4 regions of the Pseudomonas sp. HLG18 genome follow, and region 3 is predicted to be linked to each of the others. Evidence: predicted binding sites of a transcription regulator. Region 3 holds the regulator's gene; each other region holds the start of a gene.
The links. Region 3 encodes FliA, which starts transcription of late flagellar genes. Its sites were predicted from a motif close to CTAAAGTTTNNNNNNNNNNNGCCGNTAA; they were not measured.

Region 1 (5,468 bases), 2.9 Mb from region 3:
CCGGTCTGATCATCGGCTCGTTCTACGGTCTGGCACCGCTGTATGCGTCGCAGCAGGGGCTATCGACCGAGCAGGTCGGTCTGTTCATGGGTACGTGCATTTTTGCCGGGTTATTGGTGCAGTGGCCACTGGGCTGGCTCTCTGATCGTTATGACCGGGCCTTGCTGATTCGCTGCTTTGCCGGGTTTCTGGCGGTGGCTGCTCTGCCGTTGGCGATCATGCCGCAGGTGCCGCTGGAGATCTTGTTCGTCGTCGGCTTCCTGTGCTCGCTGGTGCAGTTCTGCCTGTACCCGCTGGCCGTGGCGTTTTCCAACGACCATGTCGAAGGGGATCGACGCGTGTCGCTGACGGCGATGCTGCTGGTGACCTACGGGGTTGGCGCCAGTATCGGGCCGTTGCTCGCCGGTGTGCTGATGAAAATGTTCGGTAGTCAGAGCCTGTATGCGTTCTTCACCTTTTTCGCGCTGGTGCTGGTATGGCGCATCCGACCGAAAGCCGTGACCAATCTGCATCAGGTCGACGACGCACCGCTGCATCATGTGGCGATGCCGGACAGTATGTCCAGTTCGCCGCTGGTGGCGGCGCTCGATCCGCGGGTCGACGAGCAAGTGGTGCAGGAGCAGATGCAGACTACGGTTGCGCCGGAGCCAGCACCTGAGCCCGTCACCGAACCTGAATCGCCTGTGGCGCCCGAGACCGGCAACGACAGCCCGGCTCCGGACATCAGTGGTGCCAGGCCTTGATGCTGAAAAAACATCGGGCATAAAAAAAACGGGCAGTCGTTGCAAGCGACTGCCCGTTTTTTATGGCGCGTACGAATCAGAGATCGTCTTTGTCGAAGCGCCGTGCTTCACGTTGTAACTGATAGACGAAACGCTCGACGTTGCGCGCTGCCGGGCCGCTGATGTTGTGAAAGCGCAGGCCGGCGAAGGTGATGTTGAGTTTTTCTTCGAAGTGCAGGTAACGCAGCTCGACCGAGGTCGGTTGGTTGCCGAACAGCGGCGCGGCGATCAGGCGATCGTAGACCTGGCCCAGTTGCAGGCGGTCGGTGATGTCGCCTTCGAAGCGCAGCTTGCAGCCGGTGGCAGAGATATCCAGCAGTTTGCCGCCGATTGGTGCCTTGAGCTTTTCGCCACCCAGTTCGACGCTAACCAGATCGGTCAGCTTCAGGGCTGCGCGGAAGGCATTGCGGCGCTGGTGATAAACCACTTCGGTGGGCAGGTCGCCGGTGTAGAAGCGATCGCCACTGGATTCTTCGATGTTCAGCGTGCCGTTGCATTCCCAGGCAATGCGCACGCCGTCATGAAAGCCTTCGACCTTGAACGGCTCGCCGGCGAGCAGGAAGCGCTCGCCATCGCGCGGGATCATTTCGTCCAGGGCAATGCTGGCGTTTTCCCGGTCGACCTTGATCAGGTAGCTCTGGAAGCGCTGGCTGCGTTCGTGGAAGGTAATGATCAGCGGATCGTGGCTCTCTTGCAGCTGGCGCAGATTGCTGGAGATCTCCAGGGGCGTGGTAAGCACCTTTGGGGGCTGCGGAGCGTCATCATTGGACACGTTAAATCAATCTCCAGACAAAATTTGACTACGGCTGGCCAGTATTTTGCCAGCATGTATCGCGCGTTGATAGGGCGCAAGAATAGAAGAAAGAATCACGCCTGACTGAGCGCGCGCGGTTTCTGCAGTTTGGAGAAGGTGCCGCTGGCGTCGTAGAGCGCAGGAGGCTCGCCGCCGGTAAGGATTTTCAGCTGATTGGCCGTGGCGGCCTGCTGCATCACGATCGATTGGCCGTTTCTGGCGTTGGCCGCCTGGCACTGGGCGATCAGGTCGGTCAGTACATCGCTCTGGCTCAGCAATTGCTCGCCGATGCTCGACTGGCTGGCCAGTTGTTCGAGACCCTGGCGGTCGAGCGACAGGTTGAGACTGGCGAGGATTTCGCTGCGTTTGCGGCCATGCTGTTCGAGCAGAATGATCAATGCCTGTTTGCGTGCCAGAATTTCTTCCAGCAGTGGCATGTCGCGACCGTGCAAGGCGAGGGACTCGGTATGCAGTAACTCCAGCAGTTGTTGAGCTGGAGCAAAGTCGTCGGTGATCAGTTGCAATAAATTAGTGTCGTGCATGGCTGGCCTTGGGTTTTAAGCGTCCAAAAGCCTGGCGCAGGCCGAGGCCTAGCGCTGGGCTTCGAAGTTGAGCAGTTTGCTGGCTACACGGTTGCTGTCGACTTTATAGCTGCCATCGGCAATCGCTGCTTTCAACTCGGCCACGCGGGCTTTGTCGACTGCAGGCTGATCGCGCAGCTTGTCAGTGACCTTCTGCAACTGTTGAGCCTCATTGCTGAGGTGTACCGATTCCCCGCTTTTTGCGGTACTGGCCTGTTCGGCCGGGGTATTCAGCGGCGCGGAAGTGCCGGTTTCGGCGGATTCCTTGGGCGCGCTGGTACGTGTACTGCCCGTAAGTGACGAGGAGCTGTTCAAACGGCTGAAATCGATGACCATGTTAAAAACCTCTGGGAATTTGGACGCTTGCCATGTTCTCGGCCATCCCCTGGAAAACTTTAGGCTCTTTTACCAATGAGCCTGCATGCGCCGCACAGATCCTGCTGCGGCACAGTTTAGGGAACAGCCGGGGTCGGCGCCAGTTTTCTCCTTGCCTGTTTTACATGGCCACTTCCACCTGGCCCGGCGCCATGACCTGCGCCTTGATGACCCGCTGGGAGTTGAGGTTTTTCACGCGAATCTGTTCTTTCAGGCCGCCGTTGGACAGGGCTTCTCCGGGCATGCGCACGGCGAGCGTGCCGCTGCGGGCGGTAATCACCACCTGATCGCCTTTGCGAACGACTTCTGCCTGTTCCATGTGCACCAGGGTCAGCACCTGGTCGGCGACCGTTGGTCGGGTCAGTTTTTGCCCGATGGCTTCGTCTACCGACGTCAGGAAACCCTGATTGATCTGGCTGACGTCATGCTCGCGCAGCGTCACGTCCTGAGGCTCGATTATCCCCGCGCGCTTGAGGGGGCGAGTGGTGGTCACGACCTCGCGAAACAGGCGGACTTGAGCGGGCACGAACACTGTCCAGGGAGACGCGCCTTCACAGCGGACCTTGACGGTCACACGACCCAAAGGACGCCCCGGACTCTCCAGGGAGGCTGTCAATTCCTTGTCGCACATAGGCATGCGCATGCGCGGATCGAGCTGCTTGACCTCGATTTCGTAACGGCCTTCCGTTTGACTGGTAGCCAGATAGTCTTCTACGGTGAATTCAAGAAAGCCCTGAGTGACGCCGATAAGCATGTCAGGCAAGGTAACCGCATCAGCACTGGCAGGGCTGCCCGCAAAAAACAGGCAAACGGCGGACGCCGCGCAAAGTCCTCTGCGGATAGGGGATGTCAGGCGTCGGAAAAATGTCGTTTGAATGTTCATACGAGTTAAAAAGCAAGCGCCGTGCCGTTTAGCAATGAATGTGCGTCGCAACAACACTTGGCGTTGGTGTAGGAGTCTGGGCATGGCTGGTGTAATGGATTCGGTGAACCAGCGCACGCAACTGGTAGGGCAGAATCGCCTGGAGCTGCTGTTGTTCCGTCTCGACGGCCAGCAGCTCTACGGGATCAACGTGTTCAAGGTTCGGGAAGTGCTGCAATGCCCGCAACTGACGCTGATGCCCAAGTCCAGTCCTGTCGTGTGCGGGGTGGCGAATATCCGGGGGGCGACCATTCCGATCCTTGATCTGGCAATGGCGACCGGTTCCGGGGCGTTGAAAGACAAGAACAGTCCGTTCGTGATCATCACGGAATACAACACCAAGACCCAGGGTTTCCTGGTGCGCTCGGTGGAACGTATCGTCAACATGAACTGGGAAGAGATCCATCCGCCACCCAAGGGGACCGGTCGCGATCATTACCTGACCGCTGTGACTCGGGTGGACAATCAGTTAGTCGAAATCATCGACGTCGAAAAGGTGCTGGCGGAAGTCGCACCGACACCGGAAGCGATTTCGGTCGGCGTGGTGGATGTCGAGACCCAGAGCAAGGCGCTGTCGCTGCGGGTACTGACGGTCGATGACTCGTCGGTGGCGCGCAAGCAGGTGACGCGTTGCCTGCAGACGGTCGGTGTCGAAGTGGTGGCGTTGAACGACGGCAAGCAGGCGCTGGATTACCTGCGCAAGCTGGTCGATGAGGGCAAGAAGCCGGAAGAAGAGTTCCTGATGATGATTTCCGACATCGAAATGCCGGAGATGGACGGGTACACCCTGACGGCGGAAATCCGTGGCGATCCTCGCATGCAAAAGCTTCATATCATCCTGCATACTTCGTTGTCGGGTGTGTTCAACCAGGCGATGGTCAAGAAGGTCGGTGCCGATGACTTCCTGGCCAAATTCCGTCCTGATGACCTGGCATCCCGGGTAGTCGACCGGATCAAAGCAGCAGATATCAGCTAGGGGCCTTTTGCCCCTGGCGTTCAACACGATTTAAGAGGCGGCATCATTTGTCTACGGGTAATTTGGATTTCGAACAGTTCCGGGTCTTCCTGGAAAAAGCCTGTGGCATTTTGCTCGGTGAAAACAAGCAGTACCTGGTGTCGAGCCGTCTCAACAAACTGATGGAGCAGCAAGGCATCAAGTCCCTGGGTGAGCTGGTACAGCGCATCCAGACACAGCCGCGCAGCGGTTTGCGCGAGCAGGTGGTCGATGCCATGACGACCAACGAAACCCTGTGGTTTCGCGACACCTATCCGTTTGAAGTCTTGAAGAACAAGGTGCTGCCCGAGGCAATCAAGGCGGCTCCCAACCAGCGTCTGCGGATCTGGTCGGCGGCCTGCTCGTCGGGTCAGGAACCCTATTCGCTGTCGATGTCGATCGACGAGTTCGAGCGGACCAACATCGGTCAGTTGAAGATGGGCGTGCAGATCGTCGCCACCGATCTGTCCGGCAGCATGCTGACCAACTGCAAGACCGGCGAGTACGACAGCCTGGCGATCGGTCGCGGCTTGTCCGCCGATCGTCTGCAGCGCTACTTCGACCCGAAAGGGCCCGGACGCTGGGTAATCAAGGCGCCGATCAAGAACCGGGTGGAATTCCGCTCGTTCAACCTGCTCGACAGCTACGCAAGCCTGGGCAAGTTCGACATCGTGTTCTGCCGCAACGTGCTGATCTACTTCTCCGCCGAGGTGAAGAAAGACATCCTGTTGCGCATTCACAGCACGCTGAAGCCGGGCGGCTATCTGTTCCTTGGCGCTTCCGAAGCGCTGAACGGTTTGCCGGATCATTACCAGATGGTCCAGTGCAGCCCGGGAATCATCTACCAGGCGAAGTGATCAAGACCGGCAACACAAGAAACGGGAGTCCTCAGGGCTTCCGTTTTTTTATGCCTGAAGGTTTTGCCGTTGGCGGCAGGCGGCAGAAAAGCGGCAGCCGGCGGAAACCGGTTGCCGCTTTTCTGGCATTGCCGCGTCGTCTGTTCAGTGCAAAGCCCCGTAAT
Region 2 (5,468 bases), 1.3 Mb from region 3:
AAGGTCAACAGCAGTCTGGCGAATTCGGCGCTGTACCTGAAAGTGTTCGGGCATGCGGTGATTGGCTGGCGCTGGCTGGAGCAGGCGATTAGGGCGGAGGAAGGTTTGGCCAAGGGGAATGCGGCGGATGTCGACTTCTATAAGGGCAAGTTGCAGGCGGCGCGGTATTTCCTGACGTGGGAAGTGCCGGGGTGTCAGCATGAGCTGGCGTTGCTGGAGGCGCGGGATGATACGTGTCTGGCAATGCAGGACGCATGGTTCTGATCATTGACCGAGTGAAACCCGGCCCTCACCCCAGCCCTCTCCCAAAGGGAGAGGGGGCCGACCGAGTTGTCTTGCGCTAAACATCGACCTGAACGACCGAGTCGATTATGGATTCAAAACCGATATTTCAAGTCGGTGAACCTCTTCAATATCCCCCTATCCGTCCCCTCTCCCTCCGGGAGAGGGCTAGGGTGAGGGGCTTTTCAGATCCAGCACTCAACTCAACTTGAACCCACCCATCTGCCGCGCCAGGTCATCCGCCAGCCGCTGCAACATCTGGCAATCCTCACGACACGCCCGAACCTCCCCCGCCGTCGCCCGGGCCAGATCGGAAATCCCCTGTACGTTACGGTTGATCTCCTCGGTCACCGCTGACTGCTCCTCGGTCGCCGTCGCCACCTGATGGTTCATGTCACTGATGCGCTCGACCTGCCCGGTAATCGCAGTCAAAGAAGCCCCGGTACGCTGGCTCGACTCAACCCCAGTCCCCGTCGCGGCCTGCCCGGTGCGCATCGAAGACACCGCATTCTCCGCGCCCTGCTTGAGGCTGCCGATCATCTGCTGGATCTCGTCGGTTGAAGCCTGGGTGCGGCGCGCCAAGGTGCGCACTTCATCGGCCACCACCGCAAAACCACGCCCCATGTCCCCGGCCCGCGCCGCTTCAATCGCCGCATTCAACGCCAACAGGTTGGTCTGCTCGGACACCCCGCGAATCACCGCCAGCACTTGATCGATCGACGCCACCTGATGCGCCAGCTCACCCACCGCGCCAGCGGCAACGCCGATTTCATCGGACATGCTTTCTATATGGCGAATCGAGCCGCCGACCACTTCCCGCGCCTGCATCGCCTCATCGCGGGCGGTTTGCGAGGCAAGTGCGGCGTTGCCGGCGTTCTGGGCGATTTCCTGCACGGTCAGGCCCATTTCGTGGACGGCGGTGGCAACCATGTCGGTCATTTCCTGCTGCCGGCCGGAGCGTTCGGCGGTGTTATCCACAACCCTGGCCACCTGACCCACAGCGACACGCAGGCGCTCGCTGGTGGTCAGTACCTCGCCGATCATCCCGCGCTGGCTGTCGAGGAAACGGTTGAAGCCCCGAGCGAGGTCGCCCAGTTCATCGGCGCGGCTGGAATCTAACCGGTGAGTCAAATCTCCACCACCGCTACCGATTGCTACCAGTGCAGCTGTTACCTGACGAATCGGCCTTACCAACCCTTGGGCCAGCCAGATCACCAGCGCCAGGCAAACCAGCGCCACCGCCAGACCAATGCCGCTGCTCATCCACATCGCCCGGCGAGCTTCGGCGTAGATCTGCGACTGTGGCACTTCGGCCACCAGGGTCCAGCCGAGGTCGCGCAAAGGCAGGCTGAAGGCGAGGAAGTCTTCGCCGTCGCGCTGGAAGCTGCTGTTGGCGGCGACTTTATGGCCCATGACCGCTTGTGCTGCCGAGCCACCGATCTGCTCGCTCAAGGTGCGCTTACCGCTGAACTGCGCCTCGGGATGGACCTGGATCAATCCGTCGGAACGCACAAGATAGACCTTCCCGCGCTCGCCGAAGCTGAAGTTGTGAATCAGCTCCGACAGCTCTTTCATGCTCAGCCCGAGCCCCGCGACACCGACCACTTTGCCGGCCTGCTCGACTTTCAGGTCGATGAACAGCGCCAGCTCTCCGGTGGCCCCGTCGTTGTCGATGTTCAAGGTTCGCGACTGGTTATTGTCGAGAAACGAGTAAAACCACGCATCGGCCGGTTTGTCGCGACTGAGGGTCCGATCCAGGCCTTTTTCGGTGATGTAGTGATTGGATTCGGTGCCGATGATCAGCGCGGTAAACGCCTTGTGTTCGGCGCGGATGCCTTCCAGATACTGCGCGAAGCCCGCCGTTTTGGCGGAGTCCTCACCATCGGCCAGCCAGTCGCGGACCATGGTGTTGCTGGCGATGTCTTTGGCGGCGGTCAGGGGTTGAACGAGGATTCGTTCGATGTCGTTGCGCGTCGCTTCGATGCTCGACGGCAGGGCCTGTTCGACCAGATAGCTCTGGGCGAGGCGGTTGACCACCAGGGTATAAATGCCAACCACGATCAGAATGCTGACCAGCAGGGCGGTGCCCATACCGAGGATCAGCTGCCATTGAATACTGCGACGCCAGAACTGCATGGAGCACCCCCAAAGAATAAGAGGCTGAAACACTGCAACAGCCGTGCCGATTGTATACAGCGCAATCGACAATCTTATTCTTTGGTTGTGCGCAACCCATCAACCCTGATTGATGGTCTTGGCGATGGTCTCGACCGTGGCGCTGACTTGCTCTTGGTAACGCTCGAGTTCTTCCTGATGCTGCTTCTTCATTTCAATCTGCTGCGAGCACAGATTCATCGCCGCCAGCACCAGCAGGCGGTCGCCGATCAGGGTCGGGTATTTCTTCTTGGTGTCGGCCAGTGCGGCCTTGAGCATCAATGCGGCGTCCAGCAGGGTCTGTTCTTCCCCGGCCGGTGCCTTGATCGAATAGTCCTCCCCCATGATGGAGATGACCTTTACCCCTGCGGTACCGTGGTTCATGCGCTGACAGGACCTGCGTTGACGCGATCAACCAGGGCCTGGATGCGCGCGGCAGTGGCGCCGTGCTTTTCTTCCTGTTCCATCAGGCTCAGTTGCAGGCTTTCGTTTTCATCCTTGGCCTGGGCCAGTTCCATGGACAGGGTCTGGTTGGTTTCCGACAGGGTCTGGTTCTGTTGCACCAGGTCGCTGACGAGCTGTTCCAATTGGCTGAGGGATGCTTCCAACATTTTGATCTTCCAGGGCTTTTTCAAAGGGCGCGTACGATAAAGAAAAGTCGTCGTTGACGCCAGGGTTAAACCGGCGCAAGGCCTTGATTTTCCTGGCGGCTCGACCGTTCTTGCGAGTCTTAGAGACTGTGATCTGCCGATCTGGTTCCTGCACTTCGTCGCCCGCCCCCTCATGCGACAAATACGCGCACCGCCTCAAGACTTTAGTCGTATGACCGATAAGTCATCCAACAGCAGTCTCAGCCCGCATGGATGCGGCCCTTCCTGGTATACGCCCCCATGTCCCTTCGCAATATGAATATCGCCCCCCGGGCGTTCACCGGCTTCGCCCTGATCGGCGGCCTGATGCTGATTCTCGGCGTGTTCGCCCTGAACCAGATGAGCAAAATCCGCGGCGCCGCCGAGGACATTTCCTCCAGCAGCGTGCCAAGCATCAAAAACCTTGACGAATTCACCCAGCTGACCTTGCGTCTGCGGGTGCTGTCGTACCGTTTGCTGGTGAACCGCGAGCCGGACGTCCAGCAGAAAACCATCGAGCTGCTGGAGATGCGCAACCAGCAGATCCGCAAGGCCCAGACCGATTACGAGCCGCTGATCGGCAGCCCCGAAGAGCGTGCGGCCTACGACCAATACGTGCAGTTGCTGGGCCAGTACCGCCAGATCGAAGACCGGATGAAAAACCTGTCGCGCAACAATCAGTTCGATGAGCTGCGCAACCTGCTGAACACCCAGTTGCTCGACAACTCCGAAGCGATGAACACCGTGCTCAACCGCTTGATGCAGATCAACGGCCAGCAGATCAGCGAAACCAACCAGCAGGCCGCCGACCAGTATTCCTCGGCCTTCAATCTGGTGGTAACCCTGCTGGTGATCGCCACCGGCCTGACCTTCCTGTTCGCCTGGTTGCTGACCGCCAGCATCACCAAGCCGATCGCCAAGGCACTGGATGCGGCGGAAACCATCGCCGAAGGCAACCTGACCCAGCCGATCCACGTCGACGGCACCGACGAAGCCGGGCGCCTGCTGGCGGCCATGGCCAAGATGCAATCGAAGCTGCGCGACACTCTGCAGCGGATTTCCGGCTCGGCGACTCAACTGGCCTCCGCCGCTGAAGAGCTGAACAGCGTCACCGACGAGAGCGCCCGTGGCCTGACCCAGCAGAACAACGAAATCGAACAGGCCGCCACCGCGGTCAACGAGATGACCAGCGCCGTGGAAGAAGTTGCGCGTAACGCAGTCAGCACCTCGGAAGCCTCGAAGAACGCCACCACCTCCGCCGGCGACGGTCGCGATCTGGTGCAGGAAACCGTCAGCGCCATCGAACGCATGAGCGCCGACGTGCAGAGCACCGCGACCCTGATCGGCGATCTGGCCAACGAATCCCGCGACATCGGCAAAGTGCTGGACGTGATTCGCGGCCTGGCTGACCAGACCAACCTGCTGGCCCTCAACGCTGCAATTGAAGCGGCCCGCGCCGGTGAAGCCGGCCGTGGTTTTGCCGTGGTGGCCGACGAAGTCCGTGCCTTGGCGCACCGCACCCAGCAGTCGACCAGCGAAATCGAACGCATGATCGGCAGCATTCAGAGCGGCACCGAACACGCCGTGGACTCGATGCGCAACAGCACCGAGCGTGCCGAGTCGACATTGAACATCGCCCGTGGCGCCGGTCTGTCGCTGGACACCATCAACACCGCCATCGTCGAGATCAACGAGCGCAACCTGGTGATCGCCAGCGCCGCCGAAGAGCAGGCGCAGGTGGCGCGGGAAGTGGACCGCAACCTGGTGAACATCCGCGATCTGTCGGTGCAATCGGCAACCGGCGCGAATCAGACCAGTGCGGCGAGCAACGAGCTGTCGCGCCTGGCGCTGGATCTGAACAATATGGTTGGGCGGTTCAGCCTGTAATTTTGAGATCAAGATCAAAAGCTACCCCCTCACCCCAGCCCTCCCGAAACGTCGGACCGCCCCCAAGGGGGCGAGGGGGAAGGGAGCAGATCGGGGGGCTTTTCAGATCGTGAGTTCGACTCGCAATTGCAAGTCGGTGCAACTCGCATAAACGCCGCGATCAGTCCCCTCTCCCTCCGGGAGAGGGTTAGGGTGAGGGCAGCGGTCTGAAGCCAGGCACAACCGCTAATGACTCCGCCGCAAAAACCTTTTTGACAGCATCACATTTCAACAGGTTAGAATCGCTGGCACGCAGACTGCATGGTCAGTTTGTGCCCGTCTTTCCGCTTCTGGAGTACTGCCTTTGAATGCGACGACCATCAACAGCCTGTTCTTGATCGGCGCGTTGCTGGTAGGTGCAAGCATTCTTGTCAGTTCCCTTTCGTCGCGTCTCGGCATCCCGATTCTGGTGATCATCCTCGCAGTCGGCATGACTGCCGGGGTCGATGGTGGCGGCATCATTTTCGATAACTACCC
Region 3 (5,468 bases):
GGGTCTTCATGACAGCGGTCTGCAAGTCGGCAGTGACCACGTCGAGGTTCGACACGGCCTTCTGCATCGACTCGTCGCCGCTGTTCAGGCCCAGGCGCACCAGACGGTTACGCACCAGCACCAGCTCGCCGACCATGTTCATGATTTCGTCGAGACGAGCGGTGTCCACGCGAACGGTGGTCTCGGCTTCGCTCGCCGGTTTTTCCGGTGGCGGTGTCGCCGGAGCACGGGCCGGAGCCGGTGCAGCAGCGGCAGCCGGTTTGGCCGGTTCGGCTTTCGGCTCAGGCGCTTTTGCGGCAGGTTTCGCCGCAGCGGCCGGGGTCTTGGCGGCAGGCGCTGCAACAGCCGAAGCATTGCCGGCTGTCACGACGGCACCGGTGGCGACGTCAGTGAACTTGCCTTTGCCATGCAGATCGTCGAGCAGCGATTCGAACTCGTGGTCAGTGATCAGATCGCTACCGGCCGCCGCCGCTGCCGGAGCAGCATTCGCATTCGCAGGAACGGAAGCAATCGCCGACTCCAGCGCATCGACAGCAAAATTGCCCTTGCCGTGCAACTGATCGAGCAAGGCTTCGAATTCGTCGTCGGTGATGTCCGAGCTGTCGCCCGCCGCCGGAGCAGCAGGTGCAGCAGCGGCCGGAGCCACGGCGTCGGCCGCGAACTGGCCTTTGCCATGCAACTGGTCGAGCAGCGACTCGAACTCGGCGTCGGTGATTTCATCGCTGGCCGCTTCATCGGAAGCAGGCGCAGCGGTAGCCGCCGGGGCTTCGGCTTCGGCCTTGACGGCGTTCAGCGAGTCCAGCAACTGTTCAAATTCGTTATCGGTGATGTCGCTGGAGTCCCCGGCCTCGTTCTCAACGACCAGTTCTTCGATCATCTCGGCAACGGGCGAAGCCGGGGCTTCATCCGCCGATTGCGGTTCGGCCAGGCGCGCCAGGGCGGCCAGCAGTTGCGGGGTGGCGGCGGTGATCGGACTGCGATCGCGGACTTCGCTGAACATGCTGTTCACCGCGTCCAGCGCTTCGAGCACCACGTCCATCAGTTCTGCATCGACGCGTCGCTCACCCTTGCGCAGGATGTCGAACACGTTTTCGGCGATGTGACAGCACTCCACCAGCTCGTTGAGCTGAAGGAAGCCGGCGCCCCCTTTTACAGTGTGGAAACCGCGAAAAATTGCGTTGAGCAGATCTGCGTCATCCGGGCGGCTTTCCAGCTCGACCAGTTGTTCGGACAGTTGCTCAAGAATCTCGCCGGCCTCAACCAGGAAATCCTGAAGGATCTCTTCATCGGCGCCGAAGCTCATTAATGGGGTGCTCCTACAGGTCTAAAAACCTAAACTCAAAATCCAAGGCTGGATAGCAAATCGTCCACATCGTCCTGACCGGACACAACGTCTTCTCGTTTATCGGCATGAATCTGCGGACCTTCACCCTGCGAGAGATGTTTTTGTGGATCTTTTTCAGCAAGCATCGCCGCACGGTCATGTTCGATGCCCGCAAAGCGGTCCACCTGGCTGGCCATGAGCACGAGCTTGAGCAGGTTGCTTTCGACTTCGGTGACCAACTGGGTCACGCGCTTGATCACTTGACCTGTGAGGTCCTGGTAATCCTGGGCCAGCAGAATGTCGTTGAGGTTGCTCGACACCGCGCGATTGTCCGCGCTGCTGCGTGACAGAAAACCGTCGACCCGGCGCGCCAGTTCGCGGAACTCTTCAGCCCCGACCTCACGACGCATGAAGCGGCCCCAGTCAGCACTCAACGCCTGGGCTTCGTCAGCCAGACCATTGACCACAGGGGTCGCGCTTTCCACCAGATCCATGGTGCGGTTGGCCGCGGCTTCGGTCAGCTTGACCACATAGCCCAGACGCTCGGTCGCATCAGTGATCTGCGACACTTCCTCGGCCTGCGGCATGTGCGGATCGATCTGGAAGTTGACGATCGCACTGTGCAGTTCACGCGTGAGCTTGCCCACTTCCTGGTACAGGCCACGGTCACGGGTCTGATTGAGCTCATGGATCAGTTGCACAGCGTCGCCGAACCTGCCCTTTTCAAGGCTTTCGACCAGTTCGACCGCGTGTTTTTTCAGGGTCGACTCAAAGTCGCCCTGTGAAGATTCTTTATGCTCCATAGCTCCCCCGCGCGTCATCAGCCGATGCGTTCGAAAATCTTCTCGATTTTTTCTTTCAGCGCCTGAGCCGTGAAAGGTTTGACCACGTAGCCGTTAACGCCGGCCTGGGCCGCTTCGATGATCTGCTCGCGCTTGGCTTCAGCGGTCACCATCAGCACTGGCAGGTGCTTGAGTTTTTCGTCGGCGCGCACGTGACGCAGCAGGTCGATACCGGTCATGCCGGGCATGTTCCAGTCGGTCACCAGAAAGTCGATGCTGCCGCTGTTGAGCACCGGAATGGCGGTGGTGCCATCGTCGGCTTCAACGGTGTTGGTGAACCCGAGGTCACGCAACAGGTTCTTGATGATCCGCCGCATCGTTGAGAAGTCATCAACGATGAGGATTTTCATGTCTTTGTTCAATTCGACCTCCAAGCAGTCTTAAACGCGCCCAGCACCTGGACGCGCCATTTCAATCAATCCGGCAAAGCACTCGACGACTGTCTGGAGCACAACAGAGCAAGACCGGTGCCGTTCACCACCGCACCAGCCTCGTTCGCAGTGTCCCCACACTGCCTTCAGCGCGCTCGCCACTCTCCCAAACGCCCCCGCAAACGGGCCGCGCACTGGCTGTGTAACTGGCTGACCCGCGATTCACTGACGCCAAGGACTTCACCGATTTCCTTGAGGTTCAGTTCTTCGTCGTAGTACAGCGCCAACACCAGTCGCTCACGCTCCGGCAAATTGGCAATCGCGTCCGCCAGCGCCGCCTGGAAGCGCTCGTCTTCCAGGTCACGCGACGGCTCAAGATGAGCACTGGCGCCATCCTCGTGCAGCCCTTCATGTTCGCCGTCCTGCAACAGGTCGTCGAAACTGAACAGTCGGCTGCCCAGGGTGTCATTCAAAATCCCGTAGTAATCGTCGAGACTCAATTGGAGTTCGGCCGCAACCTCGTGATCTTTAGCGTCACGTCCGGTTTTAGCTTCAATCGAGCGAATCGCATCGCTGACCATTCGGGTGTTGCGGTGAACCGAGCGCGGCGCCCAGTCCCCCTTGCGCACTTCATCGAGCATCGCGCCACGGATCCGGATGCCCGCGTACGTTTCGAAACTGGCGCCCTTGCTGGCGTCGTATTTGGTCGAGACTTCGAGCAGGCCGATCATCCCGGCCTGAATCAGGTCCTCGACCTGCACACTGGCCGGCAATCGCGCCAGCAAGTGGTAGGCAATGCGTTTGACCAGCGGCGCGTAACGCTCGATCAGCTCGTACTGCGCGTCACGCGCCGACTTCTTGTAAAGATTCATACCGCTGGCGGTCATAGCACAGGTCCTGCCGTTTGCTGCACGAGGCGCTCGACGAAAAATTCGAGGTGGCCGCGCGGGTTGGCGGGCAGCGGCCAGGTATCGACCTTTTGCGCGATCGCCTTGAATGCCAGTGCGCACTTGGAACGCGGGAAGGCTTCATAGACCGCACGCTGCTTCTGCACCGCCTTGCGCACGCTCTCGTCGTAAGGCACCGCACCGACGTATTGTAAGGCGACGTCGAGGAAGCGATCCGTGACCTTGGTCAACTTGGCGAACAGATTGCGACCTTCCTGCGGGCTCTGGGCCATGTTGGCCAGGACGCGGAAGCGGTTCATGCCGTAATCGCGGTTGAGCAGCTTGATCAGCGCGTAGGCGTCGGTGATCGAGGTCGGCTCGTCGCAGACCACCAGCAACACTTCCTGGGCTGCGCGAACAAAACTGACTACCGAGTCACCAATACCCGCAGCGGTGTCGATCACCAGCACGTCGAGATTGTCGCCGATGTCGCTGAACGCCTGAATCAGACCGGCATGCTGGGCCGGGCTCAGGTGAACCATGCTCTGGGTGCCGGACGCGGCCGGCACGATGCGGATCCCGCCGGGGCCTTGCAACAGCACGTCGCGCAGCTCGCAGCGGCCCTCGATCACATCGGCCAGGGTACGTTTGGGGGTGAGGCCCAGCAGAACGTCGACGTTCGCCAGCCCCAGGTCGGCGTCCAGCAGCATGACCCGACGGCCAAGCTCTGCCAGCGCCAGGGACAAGTTCACTGACACGTTAGTCTTGCCGACGCCACCTTTGCCGCCGGTCACCGCGATCACCTGTACGGGATGCATGCTGCCCATGTTATTTCTTTACCTTGTCTTGCATAGACGGAGGCCACATTACTGGCTGCGCGTTCACAACCGGAACAATGCATGGCAGACCATCGATGTAGGTACAAAAACGGTTCATTACCTCAGCCAACCTGCTTGGTCGGACTGTGGTAGATATCAGCGAACATGTCAGCCATGGCTTCTTCGCTGGGTTCTTCCTGCATTTGCACGCTGACGGCGCGGCTGACCAATTGATGACGGCGCGGCAGATGCAGATCATCCGGAATCCGCGGGCCGTCGGTCAGGTAGGCGACCGGCAGTTCATGACTGATCGCCAGGCTCAGCACTTCGCCAAGGCTGGCCGTCTCATCCAGTTTAGTCAGGATGCACCCGGCCAGCCCGCAACGCTTGTAACTGTGATAAGCGGCGGTTAGAACCTGTTTCTGGCTGGTGGTTGCCAGCACCAGATAATTTTTCGACCGAATGCCACGACCGGCCAGGCTTTCCAGCTGCATGCGCAGGGCCGGATCGCTGGCTTGCAGGCCGGCGGTATCGATCAGCACCACGCGCTTGCGCAGCAGTGGATCCAGCGCCTGCACCAGGGACTGGCCCGGATCGACGTGGGTCACCGACACATTGAGGATCCGGCCCAGGGTTTTCAACTGTTCCTGAGCACCAATGCGGAAACTGTCCATGCTCACCAGCGCGATGTTCTGCGCGCCGTACTTGAGCACGTAGCGGGCAGCGAGTTTGGCCAGAGTAGTGGTCTTGCCCATGCCGGCCGGGCCGACCATGGCAATGATCCCGCCCTCTTCCAGCGGCTCGACTTCCGGTACGGCAATCATTCGTGCCAGATGCGCCAGCAGCATGCGCCAGGCCTGACGAGGTTCGTCGATCTCGGTGATCATCGACAGCAGATCACGGGACAACGGGCCCGACAGACCGATGCGCTGCAGACGACGATACAGATTCGCCTGAGCCGGGCGGCTGCCTTGCAGCTGATTCCAGGCCAGGGTGCCGAGCTGTACTTCCATCAGCTCGCGCAGGCTGTTGAGTTCGAAACGCATCGAATCCAGCGCACGCGGATCGACACCAGCGGCCGCCGGCGCAGGTGCCGGGGCTGGACGGGCCGGAGCGGCATACGTCGGTTCTGTCAGAGGCTCGGCTGCGGTCAGCGGCAGGCCGGCGGTCAATGGCAGTCCGGCGAACAGCTGGCGATTGGTGTTGCCGTCGGCTTCGCCACGCAG
Region 4 (5,468 bases), 2.0 Mb from region 3:
AGCGTTGCAGTATCGGCCGGCGACTCAGTAAGTGCCGAGATTGTGGCGAGCTCAAACGCGAGCAGGCTCGCTCTCACAGGTTCAACGCGAATCCTGTGGGAGCGAGCCTGCTCGCGATAGCTATTTCAAAAACACTTCAACGGAAGCGGTCGACCTCTTGGCGCAGGTCGGCTGCCAGGCCTTCCAGCTCCTTGGCGGTGATCGCCAGGTTCGACACCACTTCGCGCTGTTCGCTGTTGGCCATCGCAATGCTCTGCAGATTGCTGCTCAACAACGTCGCGGTGCTGCTCTGTTCCTGGGTCGCCGTGGTGATTGCCGCAAACTGCTGCCCGGCCGAACGGCTCTGCTCATCGATCCGCGCCAGCGCCGACGCCACGTTGGCGTTACGCGACAGGCCTTCCTGCATCAGCAGGTTGCCCTGCTCCATGGTGCTGATGGCGTTGCCGGTTTCCTGCTGAATGCTGTGAATCATGCTGGAAATTTCATCCGTCGCCTGACGGGTACGCGAAGCCAGGCTGCGCACCTCGTCGGCCACCACAGCAAAGCCGCGACCTTGCTCGCCAGCACGGGCCGCCTCGATGGCAGCGTTGAGTGCCAGCAGGTTGGTCTGTTCGGCAATCGAGGTGATCACGCTGACGATGCCGCCGATTTCCTGGGAGCGCTGACCCAGGGTGTTGATCACGGTCGCCGTGGTGTTCAGCGCGCCGGCAATCTGCTCCAGCGAGGACGACGCTTCTTCCATCGAGCTGCGACCGATCTGGGTCTGCTGGGCATTTTCCTGGGCCAGACGCTGGGTGTTGCCCATGTTGTCGGCAATGTTCAGCGAGGTGGCGGAGAACTCTTCCACCGCGCCGGCCATGCTGGTGATTTCGCCCGACTGCTGCTCCATGCCTTCGTAAGCGCCACCGGACAAACCGGACAGCGCCTGGGCACGGCTGTTGACCTCTTCCGAGGCGCGGCGGATGTGCTCGACCATGGTCGACAGCGCCTGGCTCATCTGATTGAAGGCGCGGGCCAGTTGGCCGATTTCATCGTTGCTCGACACGTTCAGACGCACGCTCAGATCACCGGCACCCAAGGCTTCAGCCTGACGCACCAGATCGCCCAGCGGCGCCAGTTTGCTACGCAACAACCAGACTACGGAGCCGACCGCCAGCAGCATCGCCAGCAGGCTGCCGATGGCCAACTGAGTGCCGACGCTCCAGGTCACCGCGCGGATCTCGGCTTTCGGCATGCTCGCCACCACCGACCACGGGCCGCCTTCGAACGGCACGGCGATGCTGTAGAAGTCTTCGGACTTGTCGCTCCAGAACCGGCCTTTACCCGGTGCTTTCGCCAGACCGTTGATCACCGGGACCGCTTGATCCAGCGCCTGTACGCCGGCCGGCGCCACCAGCCACTGGTTCTTTTCGTCCAGCAGCGCCAGCGAGCCGGTCTGGCCGATGCGGAAGCGCTTGAGGTTGTCGAACTGGGCGTTCTGCGCGTCGGTGTAATCGAAACCGACGAACAACACCGCGATCACCTTGCCGCTGCTGTCGCGCACCGGGGTGTACTGAGTCATGTAGGAACGATCAAACAGCAGCGCACGACCGACGTAGCCCTGCCCCGCCATCAACTTTGCGTAGGCCGGGTGAGCGTGATCAAGCAAGGTGCCGATGGCGCGGCTGCCGTCCTGCTTGGTCAGCGAGGTGCTGACCCGCACGAAGTCTTCGCCGCTGCGCACAAACAGCGTGGCAACGCCCGCCGTCATCTGCTTGAACTCGTCGACTTCCTTGAAGTTGTTGTTCAACACTTCGCTGCCCAGGTGCAGGCCCGGGGTCTGGGTGCCCGCCACGCTGACCGGCTCGTCCGGGTGAATGCTCAGGCCCGCGCTGAAGCGCTTCTCGAACAGCCCGCTGAGGCGCTGGGTGCTTTCACGCAGCGTGCCGTGGAAGGTACTCAACTGGTCGGCGAGCAGGCGGGCTTCGCTGGCCAGGTGTTCTTCACGGGTGGCGAGGTTGGCGGTATCCAGCGAACGCAGGGCGAACACCGTACTGCCGCTGATGACTATCGCCAGTATCACGGCGAGCGCGAGGCCCAGCTGCGAGGCGATCCGAGCGCGAGGTTGAGACATGGACAGCTCCTGGCCGAGTCTGCGGATCCTCCCTGATCGCGGCTCGGAAAATTCTAATAATGGGGGTGATGCGTGGAACCGGCACGACGGTTCCACTTGGACATATTCGGCGGTAAACGCGAATACTTGAGCGCACAGCAGGGGTATGGCCCCGGGCCTGCATTGTGGCGGCTCGAACGTTTCAGCTCAAGCGCGCGACCTGCGGCAGCACCATGGCGTGGACTTCGCCTTGCAGGAAGTCGCTGAGTCGGCGCAAACGTTCACCTCCCGGACGGGTCTTTGGCCACACCAGGTAATAATTCAGTCCGCTGGCAACCGCCGTTGGCCACGGCAGACTCAGGCGCCCTTGCGCGACATCCTCGGCCACCATCAGCAGATCGCCCATGGAAACCCCATAGCCACGGGCGGCCGCAATCATCCCGAGTTCCAGGGTATCGAACACCTGCCCGCCCTTGAGCGACACCTGATCGGACAGACCCATGTGCTCCAGCCAGCTGCGCCAGTCGCGACGATCCGGGGTCGGGTGCAGCAATTCGGTGGCGGCCAGTCGCGCCACATCCCAGGGCTGGTCATTAAGCAGGTTGGGCGCCCCGACCGGGATCAGTTCTTCCGGGAACAACAAACTGGCCTCCCAGTCCGGCGGAAAATGCCCGTCGCTCAACAGCACCGCGCAATCGAAAGGCTCGTTGTTGAAGTCCACCGAGTCCACGTCCATCCAGGCACTGGTCAGCTGCACCTCGTTACCCGGCTGCAAATGGCGGAAGCGACTGAGCCGCGCCAGCAGCCAGCGCATGGTCAGGGTCGATGGGGCTTTCATGCGCAGGATGTCGTCTTCGGCACGCAACGTATTGCAGGCTCGCTCAAGCGCCGCAAAACCTTCACGGATGCCGGGCAACAGCAGGCGCGCCGATTCGGTCAGTTGCAGATTGCGTCCGCTGCGATGGAACAGCCGGCAAGCGAAGTGCTCTTCGAGCGTGCGGATATGCCGGCTGACCGCACTCTGCGTAATCGAAAGCTCTTCGGCTGCGCGGGTGAACGAGCTGTGGCGTGCCGCCGCTTCGAATGCACGCAGGGCATACAAGGGTGGAAGACGACGGGACATGCACAGCACTCCAATGGCGGGATTGCGCCAACTTAGCAGAATCGCGGCAGGATGAGTTTTAATCATGCCACCCATCCTTTTTATCCCTTTGTGCAACCTGCGCCAAACCCTGAGAATCGACGGTCTCTTGCTCCCTCTTTTATAAGGATGTGAACACCATGCAGCGTCCTGTGCATAACGAACTCTGGGCCATCCTGCGGCTGGCGGGGCCGTTGATCGCCTCGCAGTTGGCGCACATGCTGATGGTGCTGACCGACACCCTGATGATGGCGCGCCTCAGTCCCGAAGCACTGGCCGGCGGCGGTCTGGGAGCGGCGAGCTATTCATTCGTGTCGATCTTCTGCATTGGTGTGATCGCGGCGGTCGGCACCCTGGTGGCAATCCGTCAGGGCGCCGGCGACATTCTCGGCGCCGCCAAGCTGACCCAGGCCGGACTGTGGCTGGCGTGGCTGATGGCGCTGGGCGCCGGGCTGCTGCTGTGGAATCTGAAACCGGTGCTGTTGCTGTTCGGCCAGACCGAGACCAACGTCAACGCCGCCGGGCAATTTCTGATCGCACTGCCGTTCGCCCTGCCCGGCTATCTGAGCTTCATGGCCCTGCGCGGTTTCACCAGTGCCATCGGCCGGGCAACGCCGGTGATGGTCATCAGTCTCGCCGGCACCGTGGCCAATTTCCTGCTCAATTACGCGTTGATCACCGGCATGTTCGGCCTGCCGAAACTGGGGCTGACGGGGATCGGACTGGTTACGGCGATTGTTGCCAACTGCATGGCGCTGGGGTTGGCGTGGCATATCCGTCGGCATCCGGCCTATGACGCTTACCCGCTGCGCCAGGGCCTGTCGCGGCCGAACCGGCAGTACCTGAAAGAACTCTGGCGCCTGGGCCTGCCGATTGGCGGCACCTACGCGGTGGAAGTCGGCCTGTTCGCCTTCGCGGCCCTGTGCATGGGCACCATGGGCAGCACCCAACTGGCGGCGCACCAGATTGCCCTGCAAATCGTTTCGGTAGCGTTCATGGTGCCGGCGGGCATGTCCTACGCGATCACCATGCGCGTCGGCCAGCACTACGGCGCCGGACAACTGGGCGATGCGCGGATGTCGGGCCGGGTCGGCATCGTCTTTGGTGCAGTGGTGATGCTGGGGTTCGCGATGGTGTTCTGGTTGCTGCCGAATCAGTTGGTCGGCTTGTTCCTCGACCATAACGACCCGGCGTTTGCCGAGGTGATTCGTCTGGCCGTCAGCCTGCTCGCCGTGGCAGCGTGGTTCGAGCTGTTCGACGGCACCCAGACGATTGCCATGGGCTGCATCCGCGGACTCAAGGATGCCAAGACCACTTTCCTGGTCGGCCTCGGTTGCTACTGGCTGATCGGCGCGCCGGCAGCATGGCTGATGGCGTTCCACTTGCACTGGGGACCGACCGGCGTCTGGTGGGGTCTGGCGCTGGGGCTGGCGTGTGCGGCGATCAGCCTGACGCTGGCGTTCGAATGGAAGATGAAGCGGATGATTCGACTGGAACCGCAATCTCAAGGCTTCAAAATCGCTCAGCCCGAGTGAGTTTCCCTGCGGGAGCACGCTCGCTCCCACAGGGATTTGAGGCTAAACCACGATCCCCAGCGGAGGCTGGCTGGCGTCAGCAATCAGATAGTCAACCAGCTCCGCCAGTGGCAACGGCTTGCTGATCAGGTAACCCTGCACCTGATCGCAGCCGAATCCGCGCAACAGATCCAGTTGCTCCCGGGTTTCCACCCCTTCGGCCACCACCTCCAGGTGCAGGTTGTGGGCAAGGTTGATCATCGCGTGCACCAGTTTGCGGTTCTCTTCGCGCTGCTCCATGCCGCCCACGAAGCTCTTGTCGATCTTCAGCAAGGTGATCGGCAGGCTGTTGAGGTGCACGAACGACGAGAACCCGGTGCCGAAATCATCCAGCGAGAACCGCACACCGAGGCGACCGAGGGCGTCCATGGTTTGCTTGACCAGATCGCTGCGACGCATCACGGCGGTTTCGGTGAGTTCGAATTCCAGCCATTGCGCCTCAACCCCGCGCTCCGCAATCAAACGGCTGAGGGTCGGCAGCAACTGGCTGTCCTGGAACTGGCGGAACGACAGGTTGATCGCCATGTGCAGCGCCGGCAATCCGCGTTCGCGCAAGGCCTGCATGTCGCGCAGGGCCCGGGAAATGACCCAGTAACCCAGCGGCACGATCAGACCGCTCTGCTCGGCCAGCGGCACGAATTCGCTCGGCGGCAGCAGACCG

Region 1: a site for FliA is predicted at 2,528-2,555, ahead of flgM (flagellar biosynthesis anti-sigma factor FlgM). Genes of this name have one in related genera too.
Region 2: a site for FliA is predicted at 3,242-3,269, ahead of ACSPX5_RS26035 (methyl-accepting chemotaxis protein). Genes of this name have one in related genera too.
Region 4: a site for FliA is predicted at 2,217-2,244, ahead of ACSPX5_RS22805 (methyl-accepting chemotaxis protein). Genes of this name have one in related genera too.

Annotation. Positions count from the first base shown of each region.
Region 1 covers NZ_CP195831.1:3,536,535-3,542,002, reverse strand. The annotation lists gene ACSPX5_RS16270 (MFS transporter) at 1-743, shown strand, start outside; gene ACSPX5_RS16265 (flagellar brake protein) at 820-1,554, opposite strand; gene ACSPX5_RS16260 (flagella synthesis protein FlgN) at 1,650-2,117, opposite strand; gene flgM (flagellar biosynthesis anti-sigma factor FlgM) at 2,166-2,492, opposite strand; gene flgA (flagellar basal body P-ring formation chaperone FlgA) at 2,653-3,414, opposite strand; gene ACSPX5_RS16245 (chemotaxis protein CheV) at 3,497-4,429, shown strand; gene cheR (protein-glutamate O-methyltransferase CheR) at 4,477-5,304, shown strand.
Region 2 covers NZ_CP195831.1:5,657,863-5,663,330, reverse strand. The annotation lists gene ACSPX5_RS26060 (acyl-CoA dehydrogenase) at 1-264, shown strand, start outside; gene ACSPX5_RS26055 (methyl-accepting chemotaxis protein) at 481-1,212, opposite strand; partial or broken gene ACSPX5_RS26050 (cache domain-containing protein) at 1,348-2,373, opposite strand; gene ACSPX5_RS26045 (cell division protein ZapA) at 2,518-2,820, opposite strand; gene ACSPX5_RS26040 (cell division protein ZapB) at 2,817-3,047, opposite strand; gene ACSPX5_RS26035 (methyl-accepting chemotaxis protein) at 3,327-4,952, shown strand; gene ACSPX5_RS26030 (potassium/proton antiporter) at 5,296-5,468, shown strand, end outside.
Region 3 covers NZ_CP195831.1:621,262-626,729, reverse strand. The annotation lists gene ACSPX5_RS02955 (chemotaxis protein CheA) at 1-1,303, opposite strand, end outside; gene ACSPX5_RS02950 (protein phosphatase CheZ) at 1,339-2,127, opposite strand; gene ACSPX5_RS02945 (chemotaxis response regulator CheY) at 2,145-2,516, opposite strand; gene fliA (RNA polymerase sigma factor FliA) at 2,684-3,424, opposite strand; gene fleN (flagellar synthesis regulator FleN) at 3,421-4,251, opposite strand; gene flhF (flagellar biosynthesis protein FlhF) at 4,365-5,468, opposite strand, start outside.
Region 4 covers NZ_CP195831.1:4,936,275-4,941,742, forward strand. The annotation lists gene ACSPX5_RS22800 (YifB family Mg chelatase-like AAA ATPase) at 1-31, shown strand, start outside; gene ACSPX5_RS22805 (methyl-accepting chemotaxis protein) at 137-2,113, opposite strand; gene ACSPX5_RS22810 (LysR substrate-binding domain-containing protein) at 2,295-3,215, opposite strand; gene ACSPX5_RS22815 (NorM family multidrug efflux MATE transporter) at 3,374-4,768, shown strand; gene ACSPX5_RS22820 (putative bifunctional diguanylate cyclase/phosphodiesterase) at 4,811-5,468, opposite strand, start outside.